Regions from separate parts of the Streptomyces sp. NBC_00158 genome, predicted to be linked through region 2. Evidence: riboswitches for the same ligand, from Rfam matches in the RefSeq annotation. Region 2 holds a riboswitch; each other region holds the start of a gene.
The links. Region 2 has a riboswitch for cobalamin ahead of OG553_RS10180 (ribonucleoside-diphosphate reductase subunit alpha). Riboswitches for the same ligand answer to the same signal wherever they lie in the genome.
Positions count from the first base shown of each region.

Region 1: it holds a riboswitch for cobalamin, as region 2 does, so the genes downstream of both, OG553_RS09120 (energy-coupling factor ABC transporter permease) here and OG553_RS10180 (ribonucleoside-diphosphate reductase subunit alpha) in region 2, are expected to answer to the same signal.
Region 3: it holds a riboswitch for cobalamin, as region 2 does, so the genes downstream of both, OG553_RS33085 (acyl-CoA thioesterase) here and OG553_RS10180 (ribonucleoside-diphosphate reductase subunit alpha) in region 2, are expected to answer to the same signal.

Region 1 covers NZ_CP108161.1:2,061,515-2,065,709, forward strand. Annotated here, with positions in the region: gene OG553_RS09105 (SsgA family sporulation/cell division regulator) at 100-510, shown strand; gene OG553_RS09110 (hypothetical protein) at 603-1,115, shown strand; gene OG553_RS09115 (flavodoxin family protein) at 1,143-1,862, opposite strand; cobalamin riboswitch at 1,994-2,220, shown strand; gene OG553_RS09120 (energy-coupling factor ABC transporter permease) at 2,249-2,947, shown strand; gene OG553_RS09125 (energy-coupling factor ABC transporter substrate-binding protein) at 2,947-3,321, shown strand; gene cbiQ (cobalt ECF transporter T component CbiQ) at 3,325-4,074, shown strand; gene OG553_RS09135 (ATP-binding cassette domain-containing protein) at 4,065-4,195, shown strand, end outside.
Region 2 covers NZ_CP108161.1:2,300,456-2,304,650, forward strand. Annotated here, with positions in the region: gene OG553_RS10165 (CstA-like transporter-associated (seleno)protein) at 1-18, shown strand, start outside; gene OG553_RS10170 (Uma2 family endonuclease) at 73-657, opposite strand; gene OG553_RS10175 (GNAT family N-acetyltransferase) at 749-1,243, shown strand; cobalamin riboswitch at 1,263-1,397, shown strand; gene OG553_RS10180 (ribonucleoside-diphosphate reductase subunit alpha) at 1,542-3,938, shown strand; gene OG553_RS10185 (ribonucleotide-diphosphate reductase subunit beta) at 3,938-4,195, shown strand, end outside.
Region 3 covers NZ_CP108161.1:7,226,129-7,230,323, forward strand. Annotated here, with positions in the region: gene OG553_RS33075 (FAD-binding oxidoreductase) at 501-1,811, shown strand; partial or broken gene OG553_RS33080 (2Fe-2S iron-sulfur cluster-binding protein) at 1,897-2,016, shown strand; gene OG553_RS33085 (acyl-CoA thioesterase) at 2,089-2,514, opposite strand; cobalamin riboswitch at 2,671-2,824, opposite strand; gene tsaD (tRNA (adenosine(37)-N6)-threonylcarbamoyltransferase complex transferase subunit TsaD) at 3,000-4,079, shown strand; gene OG553_RS33095 (substrate-binding domain-containing protein) at 4,143-4,195, shown strand, end outside.

The sequences.
Region 1 (4,195 bases), 240 kb from region 2:
CGCCTCGGGACCTTCGGCCCGGCGGCGCGGCCCCGGGCCGGGGATAGCGTGCCGGGAGGGGCGCGGGAAGACCCCACGCGCGACGAGAGGCAGCCGCCGATGGCCACCATCACCGAACAGAGACTCCTGCCGCTGAGGCTGGAAGCCGCCCCCCTGTCCGTGCCGCTGACCGGCCGGTTCGTCTACCGCACGGACCGCCCGTACGAGGTGGCCGTCGACTTCCGGGGCGCCGGGACGCACCTCGCCCGGTGGGTGTTCTCGCGGGAGCTGCTGCTCGACGGGCAGACCGCCGCCACCGGCGAGGGCGACATACAGGTGTGGCCGCGCTGGAGCGGCTCGGAGCCGCGCGTCCTGCTCGGCTTCAGCAACGGCGAACAGAGCTGCGTGGTCTCCGCCCGCGCCAAGGACGTGCGCGAGCTGTGCCGGCGGATGACGGAGCTGGTGCCGCGCGGGCAGGAGCGGCGCCACTACGACCTGGACGCGGAGCTGAGCGCGCTGCTCACGTTCTGACGCGGGGCGGGGTCCCGTGGAACCGGTCGCGGCCCGGCGCTGTCTTATGAGATGACAGGCAAGTCCCCGTCTCACGGAACCGGGGAGACATCATGCGTCACCCGCACCGCCGCCGGATCGTGGCCATCGCCACGGGTGCCCTGCTCACCGCCGGGCTCGCGCTCTCCGCGTCGCCGGCCTCCGCAGCCACCACGACCACCCGCACCCAGACGCCGCTCGTCGTCAATGCCCGCTGGGGCGGGCACTGCACGTACGACCGGCTCGTGATCGACCTCCAGGGCTACGTGCCCCCGGTCACCGTCACTCCCGTGTCCGAGCTCGTCTACGACGGGTCGGGACAGCCCGTCCCGCTGGCCGGGAAGTACTTCCTGGAGATCCGCCTGCACCCGGCCGCCGGGCACAACGACGCCGGGCAGAACGTCTACCAGGGGCCCCGGCTCCAGAAGATCTACCTCAGCAAGCTCAAGGGCATGGCCATGACCGGCGACTACGAGGGGTACGTGACCTTCGGCGCCGCCTTCGACACCCAGCCGACCTGGAAGACCTCCGTCCTGCACTCGCCCGAGCGGCTCGTGGTGGACTTCCCGCACCCCAACACCTGCTGACCCGATGACGGCCCCGGAGCCGCCCGGCTAGCGGTGCTCGGGGTTGGGGAAGTCGAAACGGCAGCCGGCGTCCCAGAGGGAGCGCTGGTTGCCGTGGGCCGGCATGCCCCCGGCGCGCTTGAGGAGCGCCGCCAGGTGCATCAGGTTCCACGACATGAACGTGGTGTTCCGGTTGGTGAAGTCGTTCTCGGGACCGCCCGAGCCCGGGTCCAGGTAGGAGGGGCCGGGGCCGGCCTCGCCGATCCAGCCCGCGTCGGCCTGGGGCGGGATCGCGTAGCCGAGGTGCTGGAGGCTGTAGAGGACGTTCATCGCGCAGTGCTTGACGCCGTCCTCGTTGCCCGTGATCAGCGCTCCGCCGACGCGCCCGTAGTAGGCGTACTGGCCCTGCTCGTTCAGCAGGGAGGAGCAGGCGTAGAGCCGCTCGATGACCCGCTTCATGACGGAGCTGTTGTCCCCGAGCCAGATCGGGCCGCACAGCACCAGGATGTCGGCGTCCATGATCTGGCTGTAGAGGACCGGCCACTGGTCGCTCTCCCAGCCGTGGTCGGTCATGTCCGGCCAGACGCCGGTGGCGATGTCGTGGTCGACGGCGCGGATCAGCGAGGTGCGGGCGCCGGCCGATTCCATGACGGCCCGGCTCCGCGCGATCAGTCCCTCCGTGTTGCTGGTCTCGGGCGAGCGTTTGAGGGTGCAGTTGACGTAGACGGCGGAGAGGTCCTCGTACCGGGGGCTGTCGTCGGCGGCCATGTCCTCCACCGTGCCGGGCGCCGCGCGGGCCGGCCAGCGGGCCTGGCCCGTCCGGGTGCGCGGCGGGGCGGGTGGCGGGGCGGGCGCCGGGTGGCCGGATCGGTCCGGGTTGTGACGGTCCGTGCGGGCGACTAGGGTCGTCTGGCCTTGGTGTTCGGGAAACCGGTGGAAAACCGGTGCGGCCCTCGCCACTGTGATCGGGAAGTCCGGCTCCACCCTCCCCCAGACTCCGTCCGGGAGGTGCCCCCACCGCGGGAAGCCACTGGGCCCGCGTGGGAGACCGCACGGGCCCGGGAAGGCGGAGCCAGGGCATCAGCACCCGTGAGCCAGGAGACCGGCCGGGGCGCGTCGTCCATCCACGAGGTGCTGGAGAGGTCTCCCAACCCATGCATATAGCCGAGGGGTTCCTGCCCCCATGGCACGCGGTCGCCTGGGGCGCCGCGTCCGCCCCCTTCGTCGTCCACGGCGTCCGCGCGCTGACCCGCGAGGTCAGGTCGAACCCGGAGAGCACGCTGCTGCTCGGGGCGTCCGGGGCGTTCACGTTCGTGCTGTCCGCCCTGAAGATCCCTTCCGTGACGGGCAGTTGTTCGCACCCGACGGGAACGGGGCTCGGCGCCATCCTCTTCCGGCCGCCGATCATGGCGGTGCTCGGCACGATCACCCTGCTCTTCCAGGCGCTGCTGCTGGCCCACGGCGGGCTGACCACGCTGGGCGCCAACGTCTTCTCGATGGCCATCGCCGGACCCTGGGCCGGCTACGGCGTCTACCGGCTGCTGCGGAAGTCCGGCGCGCCGCTGATGGTGACCGTGTTCTTCGGCGCGTTCTTCGCCGACCTGGTCACCTACTGCGTCACCTCCGTCCAGCTGGCGCTGGCCTTCCCCGACCCGGCGAGCGGCTTCCTCGGCTCCCTGGAGAAGTTCGCGGGCATCTTCGCCCTCACCCAGATCCCGCTCGCGATCAGCGAGGGCCTGCTGACGGTGCTCGTGATGCGGCTGCTGATGCAGTCCAGCAAGTCGGACCTGGTCCGGCTCGGGGTCGCGAAGCTGACCGGCGGCAAGCAGGCGGAGCCGGAGGCGGCCCTCTGATGAGCAGGAACGCGAAGATCAACTCCCTGCTGCTGCTCCTGGTGGCGGCCCTGGCCGTGATCCCGCTCGCGCTGGGCCTCGGCGACGGCAAGGAGGAGCCGTTCGCCGGCGCCGACGCGCAGGCCGAGGCGGCCATCACCGAGCTGAAGCCGGACTACGAGCCCTGGTTCTCCCCGCTGTACGAGCCCCCCTCGGGCGAGGTCGAGTCCGCGCTGTTCGCCCTCCAGGCGGCCCTCGGGGCGGGCGTGCTCGCCTACTACTTCGGCATCCGCAAGGGCCGCCGCCAGGGCGCGGCGCAGGCCCTCGCCCAGGCTGCGGCCCCCGAGGCCGCGGCCGCGGAGGCCGGGCCGGACCGCCCGGCCCGGGAGTCGTAGGCGGTGCTGCCGATCGACGTGGCGGCCCACTCCAGCCGCTGGCGGGGCCGCCACCCCCTGGAGAAGGCCCTGCTGGGTCTCGGGCTCACCGTCACCGCGGTGTGCCTGCCGCCCTGGCCGGGCGGGCCGCTGGTGGCCGCCGCGACCCTCGCCGTGCTGCTCGGGCCGGCCGGGGTCGCCGGGCGGCAGCTGTGGCGGGCCTTCCGGGTCCCGCTGGGCTTCTGCGTGACCGGGGCGCTGCCGCTGCTGGTGTCGGTGGGCGGCCCGGACGGGTTCCTCGCCCCGGCCCCGGACGGCCCCCGGCACGCGGTGGAGCTGCTGCTGCGCACCTCGGCGGCCTCGCTCGGGGTGCTGCTGTTCGCCTTCACGACACCGGTCTCGGACGTGCTGCCGCGGCTGGTGCGGGCCGGGGTGCCGGCGCCGGTGGTGGACGTGGCCCTGGTGATGTACCGGATCGGCTTCCTGCTGCTGGACTCGATGGCGCAGGTCCGGCGCGCCCAGGCGGCCCGGCTCGGACAGACGGGCCGGGCGGCGGTGTGGCGTTCGCTGGCCGGGCTCGCGGCGACCTCGTTCGTCCGGGCCTTCGACCGTGCGGCCCGGCTCCAGGAGGGGCTGGCGGGGCGCGGATACGACGGCGCGCTGCGGGTGCTCGTGCCCGAAGCGACGCTGTCCTGGCGGTTCCTGACGGGGTCCGCCGCCCTGCTGACCGCCCTGGTCGCGGGGACCCTCGTACTGAAGGAGCTGTGGCTGTGACCCCGTTGGTGGAGCTGGTGGGCGCGGGGTACGCGTACGAGGACGGCCCGGCCGTGCTGTCGGGGGTGGACTTCGGCATCGCCGAGGGCCGCGCGCTGGTGCTGCTGGGCCGCAACGGCAG
Region 2 (4,195 bases):
GGCTTCCGCTGCTGCTGAACGGCCAGGAGGGCCCCGCCGGCGCTTCCGGCGGGGCCCTTCACGTGCTCCGAGTCAGCGCACCCAGTCCTTGAGGACATCGGTCTGGAGAGTGATGCCGACGGGCTCGGGGAGGGCGATCTCCGTGCCGTACGGCACGATGTGGATGCTCTTGTACTCGCGGCCGACGGGCTGGCTGTAGACGGAGACCTCACACTTGGCCCGGTCGATCAGCAGGTACACGGGGATTCCCGTCTCCGCATAGGCGCGGGGCGTCTCGACGTGATCCCGCCGACGGGTGTCGGCGTCCCACGAGGTCACCTCGACAGCCATGAGGACCGGCTCGGGTTCGGCCCAGTCGCCCTGGCCGACGAACGCGTCCTCGTGTGCCAGGACTCCATCCGGAATGGCGCGGCCCTGTCGGTACGGTTCCACCTTGATCCCCTGCCCCGGATGCATCCAGAGCTCCGGCCGGTACTGCAGGCAGATCCGGGTGAGCCACTGGACGATCCGCCCGTGGTCCGCGTCCGGCATGGCCTTGCTCCTGATGACCCCGTCGATGAATTCCAGCCGTGTCCCCACCCGCTCGCGGGCCGCTATGCGCGCCACGGCTTCGAAGTCCTCGGTCGTCATGTGGGGACGGTCAGTCATGAGGGTCATGCCTCGCTCGCCTTCCTCGACCGCCTTCCTCGACGGTGCCGTCTCCGACGATAGCGCCGACCACCGACACCCGTCCGGCACACTCGGCGGCATGGACTTCGAGATCAGAACGGCGAGGGAAGACGAGTACGGGCGGCTCGGGGAGATCACCGGAGCCGCCTACACCGGGGATGGGCTGCTGGACCTGAACGAGGACGACACCTACCTGAACGTCCTGCGCGACGTCGCCGGGCGGGCCGACGACGGGGAGGTGCTCGTCGCCGTGGAGGACGGCCGGGTGCTCGGCGGCGTGACGTTCGCCGCACCCGGCAGCCGGCTCGCGGACGTGGCCGGGCCGCGCGAGGCCGAGTTCCGGATGCTCGCGGTGGCCCCCGAGGCGCGCGGCAAGGGCGTCGGGGAGGCCCTCGTACGCGCCTGTGCCGAACGGGCCCGCGCCCTGGGCGTCACGGCCCTGGTGCTGTCGACCCAGCCGGCCATGCTGGGCGCCCAGCGGATCTACGGGCGACTGGGCTTCGTACGCACTCCCGAGCTCGACTGGTCACCCGTCCCGGCGCTGAAACTGCTGACCTACCGTCTGGAGCTGTAGCCGCGCCGACACAACATGTGGTGGGTCGCGCACGGGCGGCCCCCCACATGTATGCTCATCCTCGCTGTCGCCGCAGGGGAATCCGGTGCGAATCCGGAACTGTCCCGCAACGGTATGAAAAGTCCGAGGACCTGCCGACAGTGCGCCCGGATCGACCGAACCGGGTGCCGACACGTCCGGGCCTCGCGGTTGGGCCGGTGGACGCCATGTGGTGAGTACGCGATCCCGTCGCGCCCGCATGCGCCTCCCCCCGCCCCGATCCGCCGAAGACCGGGCCGAGCGAGGGAGAGCTCCCGCCGTGACCATCGCGCCTTCCGCACCGCGCGCCGAGTCCGTTTCTGGCGACACCACCGAAGGCCCGGGGGCCGCGCTGCTGCGTACTCTCACCGAGCTGACCGCCGACCTCCCCGACACCGACCCCGGCCGGATCGCCGCCGCCGCCCTGCGCGGCCGCAGCGCCACCGCCGACGAGGCCGAGCTGCGCGGGCTGGCCACCGAGGCCGCGGCGGGCCTGATCTCCGAGGACCCCGCCTACTCCCGGCTCGCCGCCCGCCTGCTGACGCTGGCCGTGGCCGACGAGGCCGCCGGCCAGGGCGCGACCTCCTTCGCCGAGTCCGTCGCCGTCGGCCACCGCGAGGGCCTGATCGCCGACCGCACCGCCGAGTTCGTCGCCGCCCACGCCGCCCGCCTGGACGCGCTGGTCGAGCACGCGCTCGCCGAGGGCGCCGACGACCGCTTCGGCTTCTTCGGCCTGCGCACCCTGCACAGCCGCTACCTGCTGCGCCACCCCATCACCCGCCAGGTGATCGAGACCCCGCAGTACTTCATGCTGCGCGTGGCCTGCGGCCTCGCCGAGGACCAGAGCGTCCAGGCCGTCGAGGAAGTCGCCTCGCTCTACACCTTGATGAGCCGGCTCGACTACCTGCCGTCCTCCCCCACGCTCTTCAACTCCGGCACCCGCCACCCGCAGATGTCCTCCTGCTACCTGCTGGACTCCCCGCTGGACGAGCTGGACTCGATCTACGACCGCTACCACCAGGTGGCGCGCCTGTCCAAGCACGCCGGCGGCATCGGCCTCTCGTACTCCCGCATCCGCGCCCGCGGTTCGCTGATCCGCGGCACCAACGGCCACTCCAACGGCATCGTGCCGTTCCTGAAGACCCTCGACGCCTCCGTCGCCGCCGTGAACCAGGGCGGCCGCCGCAAGGGTGCCGCCGCCGTCTACCTGGAAACCTGGCACGCGGACATCGAGGAGTTCCTGGAGCTCCGCGACAACACCGGCGAGGACCAGCGCCGTACGCACAACCTCAACCTCGCCCACTGGATCCCGGACGAGTTCATGCGCCGCGTGAACGCCGACGCCGACTGGTCGCTGTTCTCCCCGGCCGACGTCCCCGAGCTGGTCGACCTGTACGGCGACGAGTTCGACGCCGCCTACGTCAAGGCGGAGGCGGCCGGCCTCGCCAAGAAGACCATGCCGGCCCGCGACCTGTACGGCCGCATGATGCGCACCCTCGCGCAGACCGGCCAGGGCTGGATGACCTTCAAGGACGCCTCCAACCGGACCGCGAACCAGACCGCGCTGCCCGGCACCGTCGTCCACTCCTCCAACCTCTGCACCGAGATCATCGAGGTCACCAACGACGCCGAGACGGCCGTCTGCAACCTCGGTTCGGTCAACCTCGGCGCCTTCGTCGCCGACGGCGACATGGACTGGGAGCGCCTGGACGAGACCGTCCGCACGGCCGTGACCTTCCTCGACCGCGTCGTGGACATCAACTTCTACCCGACCGAGCAGGCCGGCCGCTCCAACGCCAAGTGGCGTCCGGTGGGCCTGGGCGCGATGGGCCTCCAGGACGTCTTCTTCAAGCTGCGCCTGCCCTTCGACTCGGCCGCCGCCAAGGCCCTGTCCACGAAGATCGCCGAGCGGATCATGCTGGCCGCGTACGAGGCCTCCTGCGACCTCGCCGAGCGCTCCGGCCCGCTCCCGGCCTGGGCCGAGACCCGCACCGCCCAGGGCGTCCTGCACCCGGACCACTACGAGACCGAGCGCCACTGGCCCGAGCGCTGGGACGCCCTGCGCGCCCGCGTCGCGGAGACCGGCATGCGCAACTCCCTGCTCCTCGCCATCGCCCCGACGGCGACGATCGCCTCGATCGCGGGCGTCTACGAGTGCATCGAGCCGCAGGTCTCCAACCTCTTCAAGCGCGAGACCCTCAGTGGCGAGTTCCTCCAGGTCAACGGCTACCTGGTCGAGGACCTCAAGCAGCTCGGCGTGTGGGACGCGCAGACCCGCGAGGCCCTGCGCGACTCCTCCGGCTCCGTCCAGGGCTTCGGCTGGATCCCGGCCGAGATCCGCGAGCTGTACCGCACGGCGTGGGAGATCCCGCAGCGCGGCCTGATCGACATGGCGGCGGCCCGTACGCCGTACCTGGACCAGAGCCAGTCGCTGAACCTGTTCCTGGAGACGCCCACCATCGGCAAGCTCAGCTCGATGTACGCGTACGCCTGGAAGCAGGGTCTGAAGACCACGTACTACCTGCGCTCGCGCCCGGCGACGAAGATCGCCCGCGCCGCGTCCGGCGCCGCCGCCGTCCCGGCCGCCACCACCCCGGCCCAGCTGCCCCAGGCGCTCGACGCCGAGGCGCTGGCCTGCTCCCTTGAGAACCCCGAGTCCTGCGAGGCCTGCCAGTAATGAGCTCCACCGAGAAGAAGAACCTCCTCGACCCGGGCTTCGAGCTCACGCTCCGTCCGATGCGCTACCCGGACTTCTACGAGCGCTACCGGGACGCGATCAAGAACACCTGGACGGTGGAGGAGGTCGACCTCCACTCCGACGTCGCCGACCTCGCGAAGCTGACGCCGGCCGAGCAGCACATGATCGGCCGTCTGGTCGCGTTCTTCGCGACGGGCGACTCGATCGTCTCGAACAACCTCGTCCTGACGCTGTAC
Region 3 (4,195 bases), 4.9 Mb from region 2:
CGTGGTGGCCGTCGGCGTTTCGGCGTCATCGCCCTGACGGCTCTCACCACGCAACCGCCGCCACGCGCGGCGACCGAGGGACCGCCCGGCCCCAGGATCGGGGCCCCCGCCACCCCCGCTCCCGTTCCGGCTCCCGTTCGTCTTCCCGCCCCGCCCGCCGCCCGCGCGCCGTACACGGGACCCCGCCCGCCGAGGCCCGCCCCGCCACCCGGCCGCACCCCACCGGCCACGAGCGCGACGACGTCCGCGGCAGGCCGAAGGAGGACGGACACGAGCGAGCCCGGAAGGCGCCGCACCGTCCGGCCGCAGACGGCAACGGCGGTGTCGCGGACAGCGGTGTGCGGGGCGAGCGTGACGGTGACTCTGCTCCTGATCGCGGCCTTCGCCGGGGCGGAGCGCGCCGAGGAAGCCGAACGGCAGCGGGTGGAGGACGCCTCCCGGCACGGGGGCCGGCAGCGGCCGGGGCGTTCACCCACCCGCACCTCACGAAGGGGAGGACGATGGATCCGCAGCTGTGGTGGTACGTGGCCCGGGCCAGCGGACTGACCGCCTGGTGGCTCCTCTCCGCGGCGGTGCTGTGGGGGCTGCTGCTCTCCACCCGGGTCATGGGCGGACGGCCCGCGCCCGGCCGGCTGCTGGTCCTGCACCGATGGCTGGCCGGTCTGGCGGTGTCCTTCACCGCCCTCCACCTCGCCGCGCTCGTGCTCGAACCCCGCTACGCCTTCGGCCGGACGGAGCTGCTCGTGCCGTTCGCCCGCGCGGCCAACCCGCTGGCGCAGGGCTGTGGTGTGGTCGCGGTCCACCTCCTGGTGGCCGTGCAGGTCACCTCGCTGCTCAGGGCCCGGCTGCCGGACCGGCTGTGGCGCTACCTGCACCGCACCGCCTGCGCGGTGTTCTGCCTGGCCGGGGTCCACACCTTCACCGCGGGCAGTGACGCCGGCGGTCCCCTCGTACGGGTGAGCGGCGGGCTGCTCGCGGCCGCCTTCGTGTTCCTCCTCGTCTACCGGCTCGTGGCCGGCCGCCGGACCGCCCGGACGGGCCCGGCGCCCGCCGCACCACGGACGGCCGCGGAGCAGCCCGCCGTGCCGCCCGGGCGGGGCGGCCCGTACGCGCTCACCATCGTCGAGGTCCGAAGGGAGACGCCCGACGCCGTCTCCGTGCTCTTCCGGGTCCCCGACGAACTCGTCGAGGCTTTCCGCTTCCGGCCCGGCCGGCACCTCACCCTCCACACCGTCCTCGACGGGTCGGAGGTCCGCCGCCCGTACTCGATCTGCAGCGGCCTCACCGACGGCGAACTGCGCGTGGCCGTCAAGGCGCAGCCGGGCGGACGGATGTCCCACTGGGTCAACACCCGCCTCAGGGCCGGTGACCGGGTCACGGCCGGCGTCCCGAACGGGCGGTTCGCCGTCGACCCGAACCCGCTGCGCGAGCGGCACGTGCTGGGCGTCGCCGCCGGCAGCGGCATCACCCCGATCCTCTCGATCGTCAAGAGCGTGCTGGCGGTCGAGCGGCGCAGCCGGTGCACGCTCGTCTACGGCAACCGCGACGCGGCCGGCTCACCGGGAGCACGTTCCGCCGGCCCGCGACGGCCCGCGGCATCACCGACGGCGTGGAATCGGCCTACCTGTGCGGCCCGGCGGACCTGGTCGACGGGATACGCGGGGCCCTCACCGACCTCGGCCTGCCGCCGGAACGCATCCACGGCGAACGCTTCGCGGCCGCCGCCGGAGCCCCGCCGGCGGACGCGGCCGGCCCGGCCGGCACCGGCCGGGTGCAGGCCCCGGCCGGCACCGCCCGGTCGGTCACCGTGATCGTCCGGGGCAGCGAGAGCACCGTCCCCCTCCGGCCCGCCGAAACCGTGCTCGACGCGGGGCTCCGCGCGGGGCTCGACCTCCCCACTCCTGCCGCGCGGGGTTCTGCGGCACCTGCCGGGCCCGCCGCAGCGGGGGCGGGGTCCGGCTCGACGACTGCGAGCTGACCGGGGAGGAGATCACGGAGGGCTTCGTCCTCGCCTGCCGGGCCCGCCCCCTCGCCGACGGGGTCACCATCGACTTCGACCAGGGCCGACGCCCGAGGAGCCGCGCGCCGTCAGTCCTCCAGCAGGCCCGGGACCGGGCGCGGGCGCCCTTCGGCGTCGACGGCGACGAAGCTCAGGCGGGCGTCGGCGACTTCGGTGGCGGGGGTGTTCGCGTTCCAGCGCTCCGCGGTGACCCGTACGGCGACCGTCATGGAGGTCCGCCCGGCGCGGTCCAGGGTGGCGTGGACGGTGAGGAGGTCGCCGGCGCGGGCGGGGGAGCGGAAGGTCATCCGGTCGACCGAGACCGTGACGGCGGGACCGTCGGCATGGCGGCCCGCTGCCGCGGCGGCCGCGTCGTCGATCAGCTTCATGACGACGCCGCCGTGAATGGTCCCGTAGAGGTTGGTGTCGTGGTCGCTCATGATGTGGGCGAGGGTCACACGGGAATCGGCCGGCGCCTTGTGGGCCCGGGTACCTGCGGTGATGTCCGTGGTCACGGATCTCTCCTTCGCGAGTCGTGTCGGGGCGGTCCCGGCGGACGGGTCGCGGACGCGGAGGAGCGGCGGGTCGCGCGGGGCGCCCGCTGCCGCCGACCCGCCCACGAGGTCACCGGGATGTCCGTACGCGGTTGGGTCCGCGTACGGGCAGCGGGCAGGTCTTCGGACTCGCGGGCACGCGGGCCACATGGGGCCGGCTCCTACTGGCCGTCGCTTCCCGGGACCGTCGTCCGGTCCCAGTGCGTATGACGGCGGTCGTTCCCGCTCACCGCTGCGGGGCAGTCCCGGATTCCCACCGGGTTCCCTCTTACGACGCATCCCGCCTGGCGGACGGGGGCGAACCAGCTGCACCCGCCACCCTAGGCCACGGCCCGGCCCGCTCGGGCGGGGCCCGGCCGTGACCCGCACCTCACCTCGCCGGTACCTTGTTGCACATCTATTGCAAGAGCGATTGTTGTGCGAAAGAGGTTGGCGTGGGCGCTCCGGTGGTGCTGGGCATCGAGTCCTCGTGTGATGAGACCGGGGTCGGGATCGTGTCCGGCGGGCGGCTGCTCGCGCACGTCGTCGCGTCCAGCATGGACGAGCACGCCCGGTTCGGCGGGGTCGTGCCGGAGATCGCCGCCCGGGCGCACCTCCAGGCGTTCAACCCGGTCGTCCGCGAGGCCCTGGACCGGGCGGGGCTGCGGGTGCGCGACCTCGATGCCGTCGCCGTCACCACCGGACCCGGGCTGGCGGGCGCGCTCCAGGTGGGGCTCGCCGGGGCCAAGACCCTCGCCTACGCGGCGGGGGTGCCGCTGTACGGGGTGCACCACCTTGCCGGGCACGTCGCCGCCGACACCCTGGAGCACGGGCCGCTGCCCGACCCCTGCGTGGTGCTGATCGTGTCGGGCGGCCACACCTCGCTGCTGCTCGTACGGGACCTCGTGCGCGACCCGATCCTGCACCTCGGGGACACCGTCGACGACGCGGCCGGCGAGTGCTTCGACAAGGTGGCCCGGGTGTTCGGGCTGCCCTACCCCGGCGGGCCCGCGATCGACCGCGCCGCCCGCGCCGGCGACCCGGGGGCGGTGGCCCTCCCGCGCCCGCTGACCGGGCCGCGCGACGACCCGTACGCCTTCTCCTTCTCCGGCCTGAAGACCGCCGCCGCGCGCTGGGCCGAACGCCACCGGCAGAGCGGCGAGGAGATCCCGCTCGCCGACGGGGCCGCCTCGCTCCAGGAGGCCGTCGCGGACGTCCTGACCCGCAAGGCGCTGGCCGCCTGCCGGGAGTACGGCGTAAACACCCTCGTGGTCGTGGGCGGCGTCGCGGCCAACTCGCGGGTACGGGCCCTCGCCGAGGAGCGCTGCGCGGCGGCCGGGATCGAACTGCGGGTGCCGCCGCTCACGCTGTGCACCGACAACGGGGCGATGATCGCCGCCGTCGGCGACCTGCTGGTGCGGGCCGGTGCCGACCCGGCGGGGCTGGACGTGTCCGTCGACCCGTCCGCCCCCCTGGAGTACGCGGCCCTGCACCCCGCGGACCGCCGGGCACCCGCTACGGCGCCCGCGGGTCGAGCCGCTCCGTGAGCGTGCCGTACAGCTCCGGGCGGCGGGTGCTACCCGGGGCGCGACCCCACCCCGGCCGCGGCGGTGGTCTGCGACAACGCCGCCTCCCTCACCGCGCTCCTCGACCACGTGCACGG